Regions from separate parts of the Shewanella sp. M16 genome, predicted to be linked through region 2. Evidence: predicted binding sites of a transcription regulator. Region 2 holds the regulator's gene; the other holds the start of a gene.
What was found. Region 2 encodes FliA, which starts transcription of late flagellar genes. Its sites were predicted from a motif close to CTAAAGNTNNNNNNNNNNNNGCCGATA; they were not measured.
Positions count from the first base shown of each region.

Region 1 (7,465 bases), on a different contig from region 2:
AAGCAAACCTGCCCCTGTGGTAGTGGGCTAAGCTACCAAGATTGCTGTGGTCCACTGCATACGCATGTAGACTCTGGGCAAGTCATTGCCCGTACTCCTGAACAGCTTATGCGCTCACGCTACTGCGCATTTGTATTGAAAAATTTTGATTACATTTTAAAAACACATCATCCAGACTATCTAAATGGCCTTACTCTCACGAGCCTCAATGCTGGTCCTCACCCACATTGGTTAGGATTAGATGTACAGAGCAGTACTGAAACACCAAGCCACAATGCTCAAGCGGCGATAGCTGAACAACGACATGGCACAGTTACCTTTAAAGCTTGGTATAAGCTCGATGGTGAAATTGATGCTATCTATGAGCGATCCGAATTTATCTACCAAGCAAGTCGCTGGTATTACAGCCAAGGCCAGCAAATGACGGCTAAATTACCCGGTAGAAATGACCTCTGTATTTGCCATAGTGGCAAAAAATTCAAACAATGCTGCTTAAAATCTTAATAGGTATACAGTGCTGAGCTGCACTGGAGAATTACGGTGAAGGTTTATAGTGCTGATTGAACAAGCACAGAGATGAATAATAAAGGCAACCTAAGATTACAAACCTAGGTTGCCTTTATTTTATCGTGAGCAGCACATTTGAAATAATTGTGACTTAGTGGGTTATGACTGAAGCGCTTTTCGCCGACAAGATAAATTGTGCAAACTCAGGCTCCCGTAATGCAGGACTATAGAGATAACCCTGTGCCTGATGGCAAAAACTTTTCGCTAAAAACGCTTCTTGCTCAAGGGTTTCAACCCCTTCTGCCGTCAAAGATATATTTAATGCATTCGCCATGGCGATAATGGCTGACACAATTTCGCGACTTTCACGGCTGACGGTAAGATCTGAAATAAACGAACGATCAATCTTAAGTTTACTGATCGGAAACTGCTTCAAATAACGCATAGAGCAGTAACCCGTCCCAAAATCGTCAATCGCGAGCCCTACGCCTAATTCCGCTAATTCTTGGCATAACAAGGTCGCGTGGCGAATATCACCCATCAATTCAGTCTCAGTGATCTCTAAGATTAACGTCTTAGGTTTCAAGCGATAACGCGTCAACAACTGCCACACTTGCTCGAATAAATTACCACTGAAGAACTGGCGGGCCGATACATTCACATGCATTGTCATATCTGCATTATGATGCTGCCATAGGTTCAACTGTCGACAAGCGGCCTCTAAAACCCAACTGCCGATAGAATTAATCATCCCCGACTGCTCAGCAATATCAATAAAGGAAGCTGGAAATAACACGCCTCTTTTAGGGTGATGCCAACGGATTAAGGCTTCGGCGCCAATATAGGTATTCTGCTCAAGATCCCTCAGTGGCTGATAATAAAGCTCAAACTGACGACCACGGATCGCACTGTGTAAATCACGTTCTATCTGCGCATCCTCTTTAAATGCACTCAATAACGTGCTGTTAAATACTTGGATTGCAGTGCCTTTTTTCTTTTTAGCATACTGCACTGCAATATCGGCACAGGTTAATGGGGCAAACAAACTCGCCACAGAGGCAATATCAACCACAGCTAAAGCAGGCTTTGGTTCGACTTGCTCACGGCCGATTAAAATAGGCATAGCAAGATGTTGATACAGGCGCGTACTAAAATAATCGAGATCGTAAACCGCATTATCATCGGTCAATAGCACGGCAAATTCATCGCTGCCGACGCGGGCAATTTCGGTGGCCTTATTAATCTCAGAAAAATGTTTCAAACGGCGGGCAATTTCTATCAACAAACTATCGCCATTTTCATGACCATAGGTATCGTTAAAACGCTTAAATCCCACTAAATCAACTAATAACAACAGTCCCTTCGTGGTACGTTCAAGGACTCGATTAAAATGAGTACGGTTATGGAGTCCCGTTAATCCACAACGCCAAGCAAGCCGTTCAAGCTCTGACTTATAGTTATGCTCGTCGGTATTTTCTTCACACGAGACCAAGGCATAATGATTACCGCGATCGGTAATGAACTGACTCAGCACGTATGTCAGCCAATAACAACTGCCATCGGCACGACTAAACTGCACTTCGCCTTTGGCAATTTCGCCCCTAAAGATTTGCGCTAGGGTTTGCTCGGCTAATTGGGCATGCTGCTTGAAAAAAGCCAACTCACGGATATTCGCGCCGATAATCTGCTCACGGGGCATGCCGGTGATTTCACTGTGCGCCTGATTCACATACTCGACTTTTTCAGTATGCAGATTAATTAACATACTGATTTGTCGCGATTGTTCAGTGGCACAGCGAAATAAACTCAAGCTTTCTTCTTTATCGTAGCTGTGTTTTGTCGCTAAGGTCAGGGCTAATTGGTCAGCCATCTGGCACGCGAGGTGAATTTCACTGTCATGCCAGTGGGGAGTCAATTGTGCCCGCTCGATGCAGAGCACACCTTCGAGATGGCCATTGATGCGAATGGCGATGTCGAGACTCGAGTTGATTTGCCGCGGGATAAAATAGCACTCAGCCAATTCACTTAAACGTGGATCGGTCAGGGCATTGCCTGCATCGATATGGCGCAGAGTTTTGAGCTCGTGTACATACCGGGGACAATCTTGTAATAACTTAGGCCTATGAATGTCTTGCAACATCATAGAACCAAATTGTGCGACGAGTGATTGGGTTTGTTGATCAGATGAAAAAGTCCACACTGATACCAAAGAAACCGCTAAATTCTGGCACAACAACTCTGTGGTTAACTCTGCCGTCTTTGTGAAATCGCCCTGCTGTTTTGCAGTTGACTGTACCAAAGACTCCAATAAATGCTGATGCTGACGTCGCTTCACGCTGGTTCCCTACAAAACTTCGTGTTGGGCTAAAGGTCTTTGCTGTTAGCAAACTTACCTCAAAATGTGGAATTAAGCTGATTGAATTATTCTTATTTGGAGGCAGATTACACTAACTGTTGTAAGCACAGCAACATGTGGCACAATTTATTACAATTTGGTTAACAATAGCAGCATTTTTAGGCAATTAGCGCGATTTCCGTGACATCTATGACCGACTAAAAACTAAAGTGCTGCTTTAAAAATTACAGGCCGTTTTCCAATTGAAAAATCATTTTTTCCGCGCTGACATTGAAGGTCAGCAGTAAGTCGACGCCTTCAGTCTTAGTCACAAATTCAGTTTGCACTTCAGCAAATCGAGTTTGAGCGCGTGTTGCCATGCTTTCGGCATCCGCTTGAGCGCTATCGCCAACAAAATTTAACGTCAATAACGTATCGTGTTCATCAATAACGGCGCCGATATCGACAAAGCTGCCGCAATCGGTGCAAGTGTCATTCACTGTCGGGCTCTGTGCTTCTATTATGCCTTTCATCTGTATTCCTTAATGTATAGAGCGACTGATTAACGGCATCACTAAAATATGCTCGTTAAATTTTTAACGCGGTAAATTTTAACTCGATAGGTTAATACGAATTATAGGTAATTAAGCTTCAAGATAACTGGCTTTAGCTCACGCTTATTTATCGAAATGGATCAGATTGACTTGATGGGTATTGAAGACCACTTGCGGGAAGACGGCCTTAGGCTGAGGCGAGCAAAGGCACAAGATTACGTTGGATTGCCAATTGATCAGCAAAGTGCATGATCTCGACTTTGGGTGCGGTTAATTGGCCCCTTTGCCTCAGCTGAGTCACATGGTCACAGTTACTTAACGCTTCTGCCATTGCGACTGACTCGCCGCCACGGATGACTAAGGCTTCCGGTCGCAATGCTTGTTGTAATTGAAACGCACGTGGACCTTGAGCCATAAAAATACTGCTGTTATCAACCACTGGTTCAGCAGACGATAAATCCGCCATTAAACTTTGCTGCGGTGGCAATTCGAACTGACGTTGTAATTTTTGCGCCATATCAAATTCATTTTGCCATTGGAATTGTGCCATGTCCCGTGCGTCAACCGACAGTAACGACAGCAACAGGGCGAATTCGCCCCGTCTGTCGTTTTCTATCGCCGCGTTTAAGCGGGTGCCAATTTGGGCTTCGTTGACTAAAGGAACATCAATTTGCATAAAAAAACATCGTCAAAACAATTCGTTGTTAGTTAATCGACCATTTGATACATAACTTTAGGAATATTTTTAAATTGGGTATTTACATGGAAAAGGTTTCTGACTACTATGGCGGCCGCAATTGAGGAGGGGTTCCCGAGTGGCCAAAGGGATCAGACTGTAAATCTGACGGCTCAGCCTTCGAAGGTTCGAATCCTTCTCCCTCCACCATTTGCACTGCAAGTTTTATCGTGTTGTTCGAAAATGATGTAGAGTTTTACAAAAGCGTTAAAGGTATTCGTGGAGGGGTTCCCGAGTGGCCAAAGGGATCAGACTGTAAATCTGACGGCTCAGCCTTCGAAGGTTCGAATCCTTCTCCCTCCACCATCTTTATCTCTAACGCAGAGGATCATTTTCAAAGACTAAGCATGGCCAATGTTTAGTTTTGTCTTGATAAACAAGTCCGTTATTGATGATGTTTTGAAAGACAATTTTAAAAGTTAGTTGTAAAGCTAAAAAGAAAGTTTGTGGAGGGGTTCCCGAGTGGCCAAAGGGATCAGACTGTAAATCTGACGGCTCAGCCTTCGAAGGTTCGAATCCTTCTCCCTCCACCATTTCTTTCACTCTCGCATATCCTTCTTGTTCCACTTCCGCATAGTCTTTTCCAACTTAATCTAATTATTTCAGCTTAATCTAATTAAATTCTTAGTATTTCTATGTTAAGTAAACCTCTTGGTTAACGACATTTTTTGATTTCAATTACGTCGTGCTCGACTTTAAGCGAATGACTTCAAGGTCATCCAATAAAACCGCTTTGCCCGTCCCTGTGATAAGCTCTGAAAATGATCCCTTTCGATGTGACTACTATGATTTCTAACACGATTCAACCACCAGTGGATTCTCACAGCGCTCACAGACTCTGCCCAACATGGGAAGCCCACGCGATAGGCAAGATTGAAGCGGATTTTCAGCGCAGCGCCGATACCCACTTGATTAAGCTTGAATTACCTATGCTCGATGGCATAGATATTTATCTTAAAGATGAAAGTACCCACCCGACAGGGAGTTTGAAGCATCGCCTCGCCCGCTCACTCTTCCTCTATGCCCTGTGTAACGGCTGGATTAAGCAAGGCACGCCAATTATCGAATCCTCATCGGGCAGTACGGCGATTTCTGAAGCCTACTTTGCCCGCTTACTCGGTTTACCTTTTATTGCCGTAATGCCCAAAAGCACAGCTAAAAAGAAGATTGAGCAGATCACTTTCTATGGCGGTCAATGTCATTTTGTCGATCATTCCAGTGAGATTTACGCCGAATCGGCGCGCCTTGCCGCAGAGCTAGGCGGCCATTATATGGATCAATTCACCTACGCCGAGCGTGCAACCGACTGGCGCGGTAATAACAATATCGCTAACTCGATTTTCAATCAGATGGAGCGCGAGCCACACACTATCCCGCGGTGGATAGTGATGAGCCCAGGCACTGGCGGCACATCGGCGACCATAGGCCGCTACATTCGCTATCAGAGGTTGGCAACACAACTTTGCGTGGTCGACCCGCAAAACTCCGTTTTTTTTGATTTCTATCAGAGCGGCGATGCCAGCTTAACCTGTTGCAATGGCAGTAAGATTGAAGGCATAGGTCGACCGAGAGTCGAGCCATCGTTTATTCCTGGAGTTGTCGATACTATGCTGCAAATTCCCGACGCCGCATCAGTGGCGACGATTCATTGGTTAGAACAATTGATTGGCCGTAAAACCGGCGCATCCACAGGAACCAACCTGTACGGCGCATTGCAACTTGCAGTACAAATGCAAGCGCGTGGAGAGCAAGGCTCAATAGTGACCCTCATTTGTGACTCGGGTGAGCGTTACCTTGATACTTATTACGATATAGATTGGATTACAGCTAACATCGGCGATATTGCGCCCTATCAGCGCCAACTTGCAGCATTTAATCATTTCGGCCAGTTAAGTGAGCTTGATTAAGCAACTGTATTAAGTCATTAGGTTTAGAATCCACAAAACATCCACCATAAAAAACGCCCCACAACTGTGAGGCGTTTTTTATGCTTTGCAGATTAGCATTAATCAATATTCAAATACTTATGGGTCTGGATCGATAAGCGCCAATTACGGGCGATACACACTTTCATCGCCAGTTCTGTCGCTCTAGGCTTTTGACTAATCGGCTGCAGGCAAATCGTTTTCGCTGAAATATCGATGTCTTGCAGTAATTCATCAAGTTCATCGATGTGATTTTCAGTAGCGATAGGATGCTTAATCTCATTGGCGCGGTTCAGCGCCTGTGCTAATACCTGATAGCCCCCTTTCATGTTCACCTTGGGTGATACTGTCACCCAAGTGTCATCGGCACAGTTGATTTCGAAGGTGCCACTGGTTTCGATTTGAGTCGCAAAGCCTTGGCTGTGCAAGGTTTCGGTTAATTCGCGTAAATCGTACATACAAGGCTCACCGCCGGTGATCACGATATGCCGCGCAGTAAAACCTTTAGCGTGAAAGGCAGCGATAAGACTTTGCGCCGTATGATCAGCCCAGCGACCAATGGTGCCGTCTACGGTAATCACTTGCTCTGGCGAGACCCTATTGGCTTCAAGCACATCCCATGTCTGTTTCGTATCGCACCAAGCACATCCCACGGGACAACCTTGTAGGCGGACAAATATGGCGGGTACTCCGGTAAAGACACCTTCACCTTGAATGGTTTCAAATACTTCGTTGACAGGGTAGTTCATACTGACGTTCCACTTTTCTGGGGCGGCATTTATAGTGGATTTTAGCTTGAGCTGCAAGTTTTTGCGCCGAGAAAGCCTATTTCGACCCTATAGTCAGAGTTTGCAAGCCCTAAGGCCTGAGTTACACTAACGCCCTATTTATACCTGTTCTACGGTGAAGTGAAATCCTTTATGTCAACGAGCTTAGTGTCAAAAACAGTGGTGTCCAAAGCAGTGGTGGTATTCAGTGGCGGACAAGACTCAACAACTTGCCTTATTCAAGCCCTAACCCAGTACGATGAAGTACATGGGATCACTTTTGACTACGGTCAACGCCACCGCGAAGAAATTGAAGTCGCCAAATCCTTAGCAAAACACTTGAAGATCACCAGCCATAAAGTCATGGATGTCACCTTACTCAATGAGTTAGCTATTTCAGCCCTCACCCGTGATGCGATACCCGTTTCACACGAGTTGATGGAAAATGGCTTACCCAATACCTTCGTGCCCGGCCGTAATATTTTATTTTTAACGCTTGCAGGTATTTATGCCTATCAATTAGGGGCGCAGGCGATTATCACAGGCGTGTGTGAAACCGATTTTTCAGGCTACCCTGATTGTCGTAACGATTTTGTCAAAGCGATGGAATCCGCCTTAGTTCAAGGCATGGATAAGCAACT
Region 1 is NZ_JAGTUL010000016.1:35,412-42,876, forward strand. Features, by position in the region: gene KFE26_RS12220 (YchJ family protein) at 1-504, shown strand, start outside; gene KFE26_RS12225 (bifunctional diguanylate cyclase/phosphodiesterase) at 659-2,842, opposite strand; gene KFE26_RS12230 (DUF406 family protein) at 3,088-3,375, opposite strand; gene KFE26_RS12235 (VC2046/SO_2500 family protein) at 3,584-4,072, opposite strand; tRNA gene KFE26_RS12240 (tRNA-Tyr) at 4,198-4,282, shown strand; tRNA gene KFE26_RS12245 (tRNA-Tyr) at 4,354-4,438, shown strand; tRNA gene KFE26_RS12250 (tRNA-Tyr) at 4,581-4,665, shown strand; gene KFE26_RS12255 (PLP-dependent cysteine synthase family protein) at 4,894-6,039, shown strand; gene queE (7-carboxy-7-deazaguanine synthase QueE) at 6,138-6,806, opposite strand; gene queC (7-cyano-7-deazaguanine synthase QueC) at 6,978-7,465, shown strand, end outside.
Region 1: KFE26_RS12235 (VC2046/SO_2500 family protein) is a predicted target of FliA. The motif match lies at 4,107-4,133, and genes of this name have one in related genera.

Region 2 (7,465 bases):
CAATTGATGCTGACTTAAATGCTGGAACCTTAAACCAAGATCAAGCGAGAATACGCCGTGCCGAAGTGACCCGTGAAGCCGATTTCTATGGTGCGATGGACGGTGCGTCCAAATTCGTTAAAGGGGATGCGATTGCCGGTATCATGATCTTAGTGATCAACATCGTAGGTGGTTTTATCATAGGGATTGTGCAGCATGGCTTAAGTTTCTCTGAAGCGGTTGAAATTTATACCTTACTGACTATCGGTGATGGTTTAGTGGCGCAGATCCCTGGTCTATTATTGTCAATCGCCGCAGCCTTGATGGTGACTCGTCAAAACGAGTCAGGTGATATGGGCCAAATGATGATGAGTCAGATGTTTGACAGTCATAAGTCATTGGGTATCGCCGCCGGAGTCCTGTTTGTAATGGGTATTGTTCCTGGTATGCCACACATGGCGTTTTTAAGCTTTGCCTTTATGACAGCTGGTGCAGCTTATTTTGTTTATAAACGAAATGAAAACAAACGTCTTAAAGCGCTAGAACAAGTGAAATCGGGTCCTATAGAAAGACAAGATAAAGAGCCTAAAGAGCTGGGGTGGGACGATGTACATCATGTTGATACTATTGGTCTTGAGGTCGGATATCGTTTGATCCCTCTGGTAGACAAGGGCCAAGGTGGCGAGTTACTAAGCCGCATTAAAGGCGTGCGTAAAAAGTTGTCTCAGGAACTAGGCTTCTTAGTGCCCGCGGTGCATATTCGCGATAACTTAGATTTATCGCCTAATGCGTATCGCATTTCATTAATGGGCGTCGTCGTCGGAGAGGCAGATATTCGTCATGATTGCGAATTGGCGATCAACCCTGGTCAAGTCTATGGCAAACTCGATGGTATCGAAACGCGCGATCCCGCTTTTGGCCTAGAAGCGGTATGGATCGCTCCTGAGTTACGTGAGCACGCACAAACATTAGGTTATACCGTCGTCGATGCCGCCACTGTTGTTGCAACTCATATTAGTCAATTACTCACAAATAATGCCGCTAAGTTGTTAGGCTACGAAGAAGTGCAACAACTGATGGATATGCTTGCGAAACACTCACCTAAGCTGGTTGATGGCTTTATTCCAGATATCATGCCACTAGGACATGTCGTAAAAGTGATGCAGAACCTATTAAATGAAGGGGTTTCAGTTAGAGACTTGCGTACTATAGTGCAAACTTTGTTAGAATATGGCACTAAGAGCAATGACACTGAAGTCTTGACTGCCGCTGTACGTATCGCTTTGAAACGTATGATAGTTCAGGAAATCTCAGGCCCAGAGCTCGAAATCCCCGTCATTACTTTGGCGCCAGAGTTGGAACAGATGTTGCATCAGTCAATGCAAGCAACCGGTGGTGATGGTCCTAATATTGAACCCGGTCTTGCAGAACGCATGCAGCAGTCCCTTGCCGATGCGGCTCAGAAGCAAGAAATGGTCGGACAACCCGCCATATTGTTGACGTCAGGTATGTTACGCGCGACGCTGTCACGCTTTGTTAAACATACTATTCCTAATCTCAGAGTCATTTCATATCAAGAAATACCTGATGAGAAGCAAATACGTATCGTATCTGCAGTCGGCCAGTAGAGGACGCATAAGTGAAGATTAAACGATTTTTTGCCAAAGACATGCGCGCCGCACTGGCCCAAGTGAAAGAAACACTCGGCTCAGATGCCGTCATTATGTCAAATAAAAAAGTGAACGGTGGCATCGAAATTGTCGCTGCCGTTGACTATGACGAACCTAAAGCGAAAACTGCAGCCACTGCGCCAGCACCGACCTTTATGGACGTGAGCGACGATCTCGTGTCCTTGGGTGCTAAGCAACCAGTTCGTGTAGAAACTCGCGCTAAGCCAGCCGCACCTGCAGACTCATTACAAGCCTTACTTGAGAAGCAGCAAAGCCGTTTGAATCAACAAATGTCACATCAGCAAGTTGATGCAGAGTTACCTGCATGGGCTAAGGGCTTACAAGCCCCTACTGCTGTGAAACCAGAACGTCGTGAAGCGCCTTCCTCGTTTGATAAAAAGCCACAAACATCACAGAAACAAAGTGCTGATATTGAGGCTATGCGTGATGAATTAGCATCACTGCGTAATTTACTGACACATCAAGTATCCTCCTTGATGACGGAACATAAAAAACGCATCGATCCCGTCGGTGCTATGCTCGAAGCCAAATTGCTTGAGGCTGAATTCTCCCCTGCGGTTGCGAATAAATTAGCCGCGCTGAGCCAGCATTATACACCGGCTGAATTAGTCAGAGCATTACCACAAAGTCTCGCTAATATGCTTGATAATCAGGGCGATGACATTGTTAAGCAGGGCGGGGTGGTTGCATTAGTTGGTCCTACTGGGGTTGGTAAAACAACGTCATTAGCTAAACTTGCTGCCCGTTTTGCGGCACATCATGGTGCTGAACATGTTGCTTTAATTACCACAGATCATTATCGCATCGGAGCCTATGAGCAATTAGCAACTTATGGCAAAATAATGGGCTGCCCAGTAAAGCAAGCTCATGATCTAAATGAATTAGAGCAAATTCTCTATCAGTTTAGGAATCGCAAGCTAGTATTGATAGATACGGCTGGCATGGGACAGCGAGATATGCGCCTTTACCAGCAACTTGATAATTTAACTGCAAATAGCAGGATACCTATCCGCAGTTATCTGGTACTGTCTGCGACAGGGCAGCGCCGTGTGCTGCAAGATGCAGTCAATCATTTTAAACGCATTCCCCTATCTGGTGTCGTTCTCACAAAACTCGATGAATCTGTGTCGTTAGCAGGGGCATTAAGTGTGTTGATCCAAAACGGATTACCATTAAGTTATATTACTGATGGACAAAGAGTTCCTGAAGATATGAAAGTTGCGGATACCCTAGATTTAGCCCAGCAGGCACTCGCAGCGTTAGATAGTACAGAACAACAATCATTACAAGACACAGCGTGGTCAGATAATATGGCCTGTGCATTTGAGTAGATTTATGACCCTGGATCAAGCAAGTGGTTTACGTATGATGAATCAACCCTATAACGAAAAAGTGAAAGTAATCGCGGTCACTGGTGGCAAAGGAGGCGTGGGTAAAACCAGCGTTTCTATTAATACTGCTGTGGCATTAGCCGAAAAAGGCAAGCGTGTCTTGGTACTTGACGCTGACCTTGGCTTAGCAAACGTCGACGTCATGCTGGGTATTCGTGCCGAGCGTAACCTCTCTCACGTGCTCTCTGGTGATGCAGAGCTTGACGATATTATCGTGCGTGGTCCTAAGGGGATAGGCATAGTACCTGCCACCTCAGGAACACAGGGGATGGTGGAATTAAGCCCTGCGCAACATGCTGGATTAATCCGTGCATTTAGTGAGATGCGGACTCAGTTTGATATTCTAGTCGTAGATACTGCGGCTGGGATCTCAGATATGGTGCTCAGTTTCTCACGTGCTTCGCAGGATGTGCTAGTCGTTGTTTGTGATGAACCCACTTCGATTACCGATGCCTACGCCCTGATTAAAATTCTCAGCCGTGAGCATGGCGTGTTCCGTTTTAAAATAGTTGCCAATATGGTGCGTAGTTTACGCGAAGGTATGGAATTATTTGCTAAACTCAGTAAAGTGACCGACAGATTTTTAGATGTTGCACTTGAATTAGTCGCCACGATTCCATTTGACGAAAACTTACGTAAATCAGTTCGTAAACAAAAATTGGTGGTTGAAGCTTATCCTAAATCACCAGCGGCGATTGCGTATCAAGGATTGGCAAATAAAATTTTGAGCTGGCCTGTGCCGCAGCAACCTGGTGGGCATTTGGAGTTTTTCGTTGAGCGTTTAGTACAACGACCAGATTTTCAAGAGGAAAAAACGAGTGAATAAAGCCGCTGCGTATACTTGTTTAGACAATAAATCGTCGATCGTTGAACAGTATGCTCCGTTGGTTAAAAGAATTGCGCATCATTTACTCGCCAGACTACCTGCATCTGTGCAGTTAGATGATTTACTCCAAGCTGGGATGATGGGGTTACTAGAAGCATCATCCAAGTTTGATGGTGGCAAGGGTGCGAAATTTGAAACCTTCGCCGGCATACGCATACGTGGAGCCATGTTAGATGAAATTCGTCGTGGCGACTGGGTCCCTCGTTCCGTTCATCGTAACAATCGTAAGGTTGCACACGCTATTGATGAGTTAGAGCAAGAACTGGGCCGTGATGCACGCGACACAGAAATTGCAGAAAAACTTGATATGACGCTCGATGAGTACCATCATATTCTTAACGATGTTTCTGTCGGAAAAATCATAGGGATAGAAGATTTAGGCGTATCTCAGGATATACTTACAGTGAGTGATCGGTCCGATGATGATTCATTTGAAGCATTAGCTGAGAACCAATTTCATTCTGCTCTGGTTGAGGCAATTAAATTATTGCCTGAAAGAGATGCATTAGTGTTATCCCTGTACTACGATGAAGCATTGAATTTAAAAGAGATTGGCGCCATTCTTGAAGTCAGTGAATCGCGGGTTAGCCAGATATTAAGTCAGGCAATGTTGCGATTGAAAGCTAAACTCAAGCACTGGACATAAGTATAATTATTAATCGAGCACAGAATGTCAGCTCACCGGAGGAAACCTTGGACAAGAATATGAAGATTCTCATTGTTGACGATTTTTCGACAATGAGGCGTATCATCAAGAACTTGTTGCGAGACTTGGGGTTTAATAACACCCAAGAAGCAGACGATGGCTCAACAGCCCTGCCGATGTTGCAAAAGGGGGATTTTGATTTTGTTGTTACAGATTGGAATATGCCTGGTATGCAAGGAATCGATCTGTTAAAAGCAATTCGCGCTGATGATTCGCTAAAGCATTTACCCGTATTAATGGTGACTGCTGAAGCAAAACGTGAACAGATTATTGCTGCCGCTCAAGCGGGAGTGAATGGTTATGTGGTTAAGCCTTTTACCGCTGCAACGCTGAAAGAGAAGTTAGATAAAATATTCGAACGACTCGCTTGAGCAAGGATGAGCTATGAAGTCACAAACATCAGGGCTCATCACGCTCGAGCAAGCTCAGCATTTAGTTGAATTATTAAGTGCAGGTGAGCAAAGTCAGGCAGATGATTTATTTCGGGAGCTTGCTGCTCCACTGCAACGAGAATTATTCGAAGAAGTAGGTAAATTAACTCGGCAACTTCATAGTGCGCTGATGGATTTTCAAGTTGATAATCGTCTTGCTGAATTAGCCAATACAGAGATCCCCGATGCCAAGCAACGTTTAAATTACGTTATTGACATGACCGAACAAGCTGCAAATAAAACCATGGATGCGGTTGAAGAATGTTTACCTTTGGCTAATGCCGTGACTGTAAATATTCAAAATGTCATGCCATCTTGGGACAGATTAATGCGACGCGAGATAGCGCTGACTGAATTTAAGGGCCTTTGTCACGATGTACAAGACCTTATGTCTCGTAGTGCAAATGACTCGACTCGATTACGTGAATTGCTTAATCAAATTTTGATGGCGCAAGATTTTCAAGACTTAACAGGACAAATAATACGTCGTGTTATTGATCTAGTAATGGAAGTAGAAAGTAATCTGGTTTCTATGCTGACGGTATTTGGTGAGCAACCTATGATTGAAAGTCAGATTGCTCAGAAAAATAATATTGAAGCAGAAGGCCCGATAATGAATGCCGAGCTTCGTCAAGATGTGGTAACGGGTCAAGACGAAGTGGATGATCTTCTATCGAGTCTGGGTTTCTAACTGGGAGTCAATTTGATGGCCTTTGATGTAGATGAAGAGATACTCCAGGACTTTTTAATCGAAGCCGGTGAAATTTTAGAGCTTCTGCAAGAGCAACTCGTTGCGCTTGAAAATAATCCTGATGATACTAACTTGCTGAACGCCATTTTCCGAGGTTTTCATACCGTTAAAGGTGGTGCTGGCTTTCTTAGCTTAACTCCCATGGTTGATGTTTGTCATGAGGCTGAGAATACCTTCGATTTATTGCGCACAGGCAAGCGTAGCGTTAACGCAGAGTTGATGGATATTATTTTGCAGGCTGTTGATGCAATTAATACCATGTTTGCGCAAACCCAACAGGGCGAGCAACAAGACCCCGCCGATTCAGGTTTGCTAGCGAGACTTAAAATGCTCAGTTCAGGTGCACCTTTGCCATCTGAAGTCGCTTCCGCCAAGGTTGCAGAGCCAGAACCTGTTGTTGAAGTCATTATTGATACTTCTACCCTTCAAGAAATCCCTGCTGATATAAGTGATAACTCATCTTCCATTGAAAATACGTCTTCAAGTATCGATGATATCAATGATGCTGAATTTGAAGCTTTATTGGATGCGCTTCATGGTTCAGGAAAGGGACCTGCGGTCGCTGCTACCACATTTGTATCTGAACCAGTTGCTGCAAAGCCTGCTGCACCAATTAAAACACCTTCAACATCAGGTGATGACATCACTGATGATGAGTTCGAGGCGTTACTGGATGAACTTCATGGCTCAGGTAAATTTAAAGCTGAGGCTGAAGTGCCTGTTAAGCCTAAGGTTGTGGCAACACCTGCGCCTCAACCGATTGTAGATGCTGATGAAATTACCGATGATGAGTTTGAGCGATTACTCGATGAACTCCATGGGAAAGGCGGAGCACCAGCTAAAGCTGAAGTAAAATCGCCTACGCCCCCTGTTTCGTCTGCTGCACCACATGTTCCTGCGCCAGTTAAAGCCGCAGTACCAGCTCCTGCTCCAGTCGTTGCTGCAAAACCTAAGGTGGAAATTGCGGTTGTCGATAAAGCACCTGCTAAGGCTAGCTCTGCGAATGTGCCTCAGGGTGAAACAACAGTACGTGTAGATACCGCACGACTCGACCAGATCATGAATATGGTGGGTGAGTTAGTGTTAGTTCGAAATCGATTGGTGAGCTTAGGCATCAGCCGTGATGATGAGGAGATGTCGAAAGCTCTCGCGAACTTAGATCTCGTTACTGCCGATTTGCAAGGCGCTGTGATGAAAACCCGTATGCAACCGATCAAGAAAGTGTTTGGTCGTTTCCCTCGGGTGGTACGTGATCTTGCTCGTACACTAAACAAAGAAATTGATTTGATCATGGTCGGTGAAGAAACTGACTTAGATAAAAACCTCGTTGAAGCGCTTGCCGATCCGCTCGTCCACTTAGTGCGTAACTCTGTGGACCATGGTATAGAGATGCCAAACGAGCGTGAAGCCAGTGGTAAGCCAAGAACGGGAACGATTACCTTATCTGCAAGTCAGGAAGGCGACCATATACTGCTGAAAATCGAAGACGATGGCGCAGGCATGGATCCTGAAAAACTCAAAAAAATCGCCATAAACCGTGGTGTGCTCGATGAAGATTCTGCTTCGCGAATGACAGACAGCGAAGCCTACAATTTGATTTTTGCACCAGGTTTTTCAACTAAAGTTGAGA
Region 2 is NZ_JAGTUL010000023.1:11,885-19,349, reverse strand. Features, by position in the region: gene flhA (flagellar biosynthesis protein FlhA) at 1-1,607, shown strand, start outside; gene flhF (flagellar biosynthesis protein FlhF) at 1,619-3,001, shown strand; gene KFE26_RS15405 (MinD/ParA family protein) at 3,006-3,887, shown strand; gene KFE26_RS15400 (RNA polymerase sigma factor FliA) at 3,880-4,593, shown strand; gene cheY (chemotaxis response regulator CheY) at 4,641-5,024, shown strand; gene KFE26_RS15390 (protein phosphatase CheZ) at 5,038-5,775, shown strand; gene KFE26_RS15385 (chemotaxis protein CheA) at 5,791-7,465, shown strand, end outside.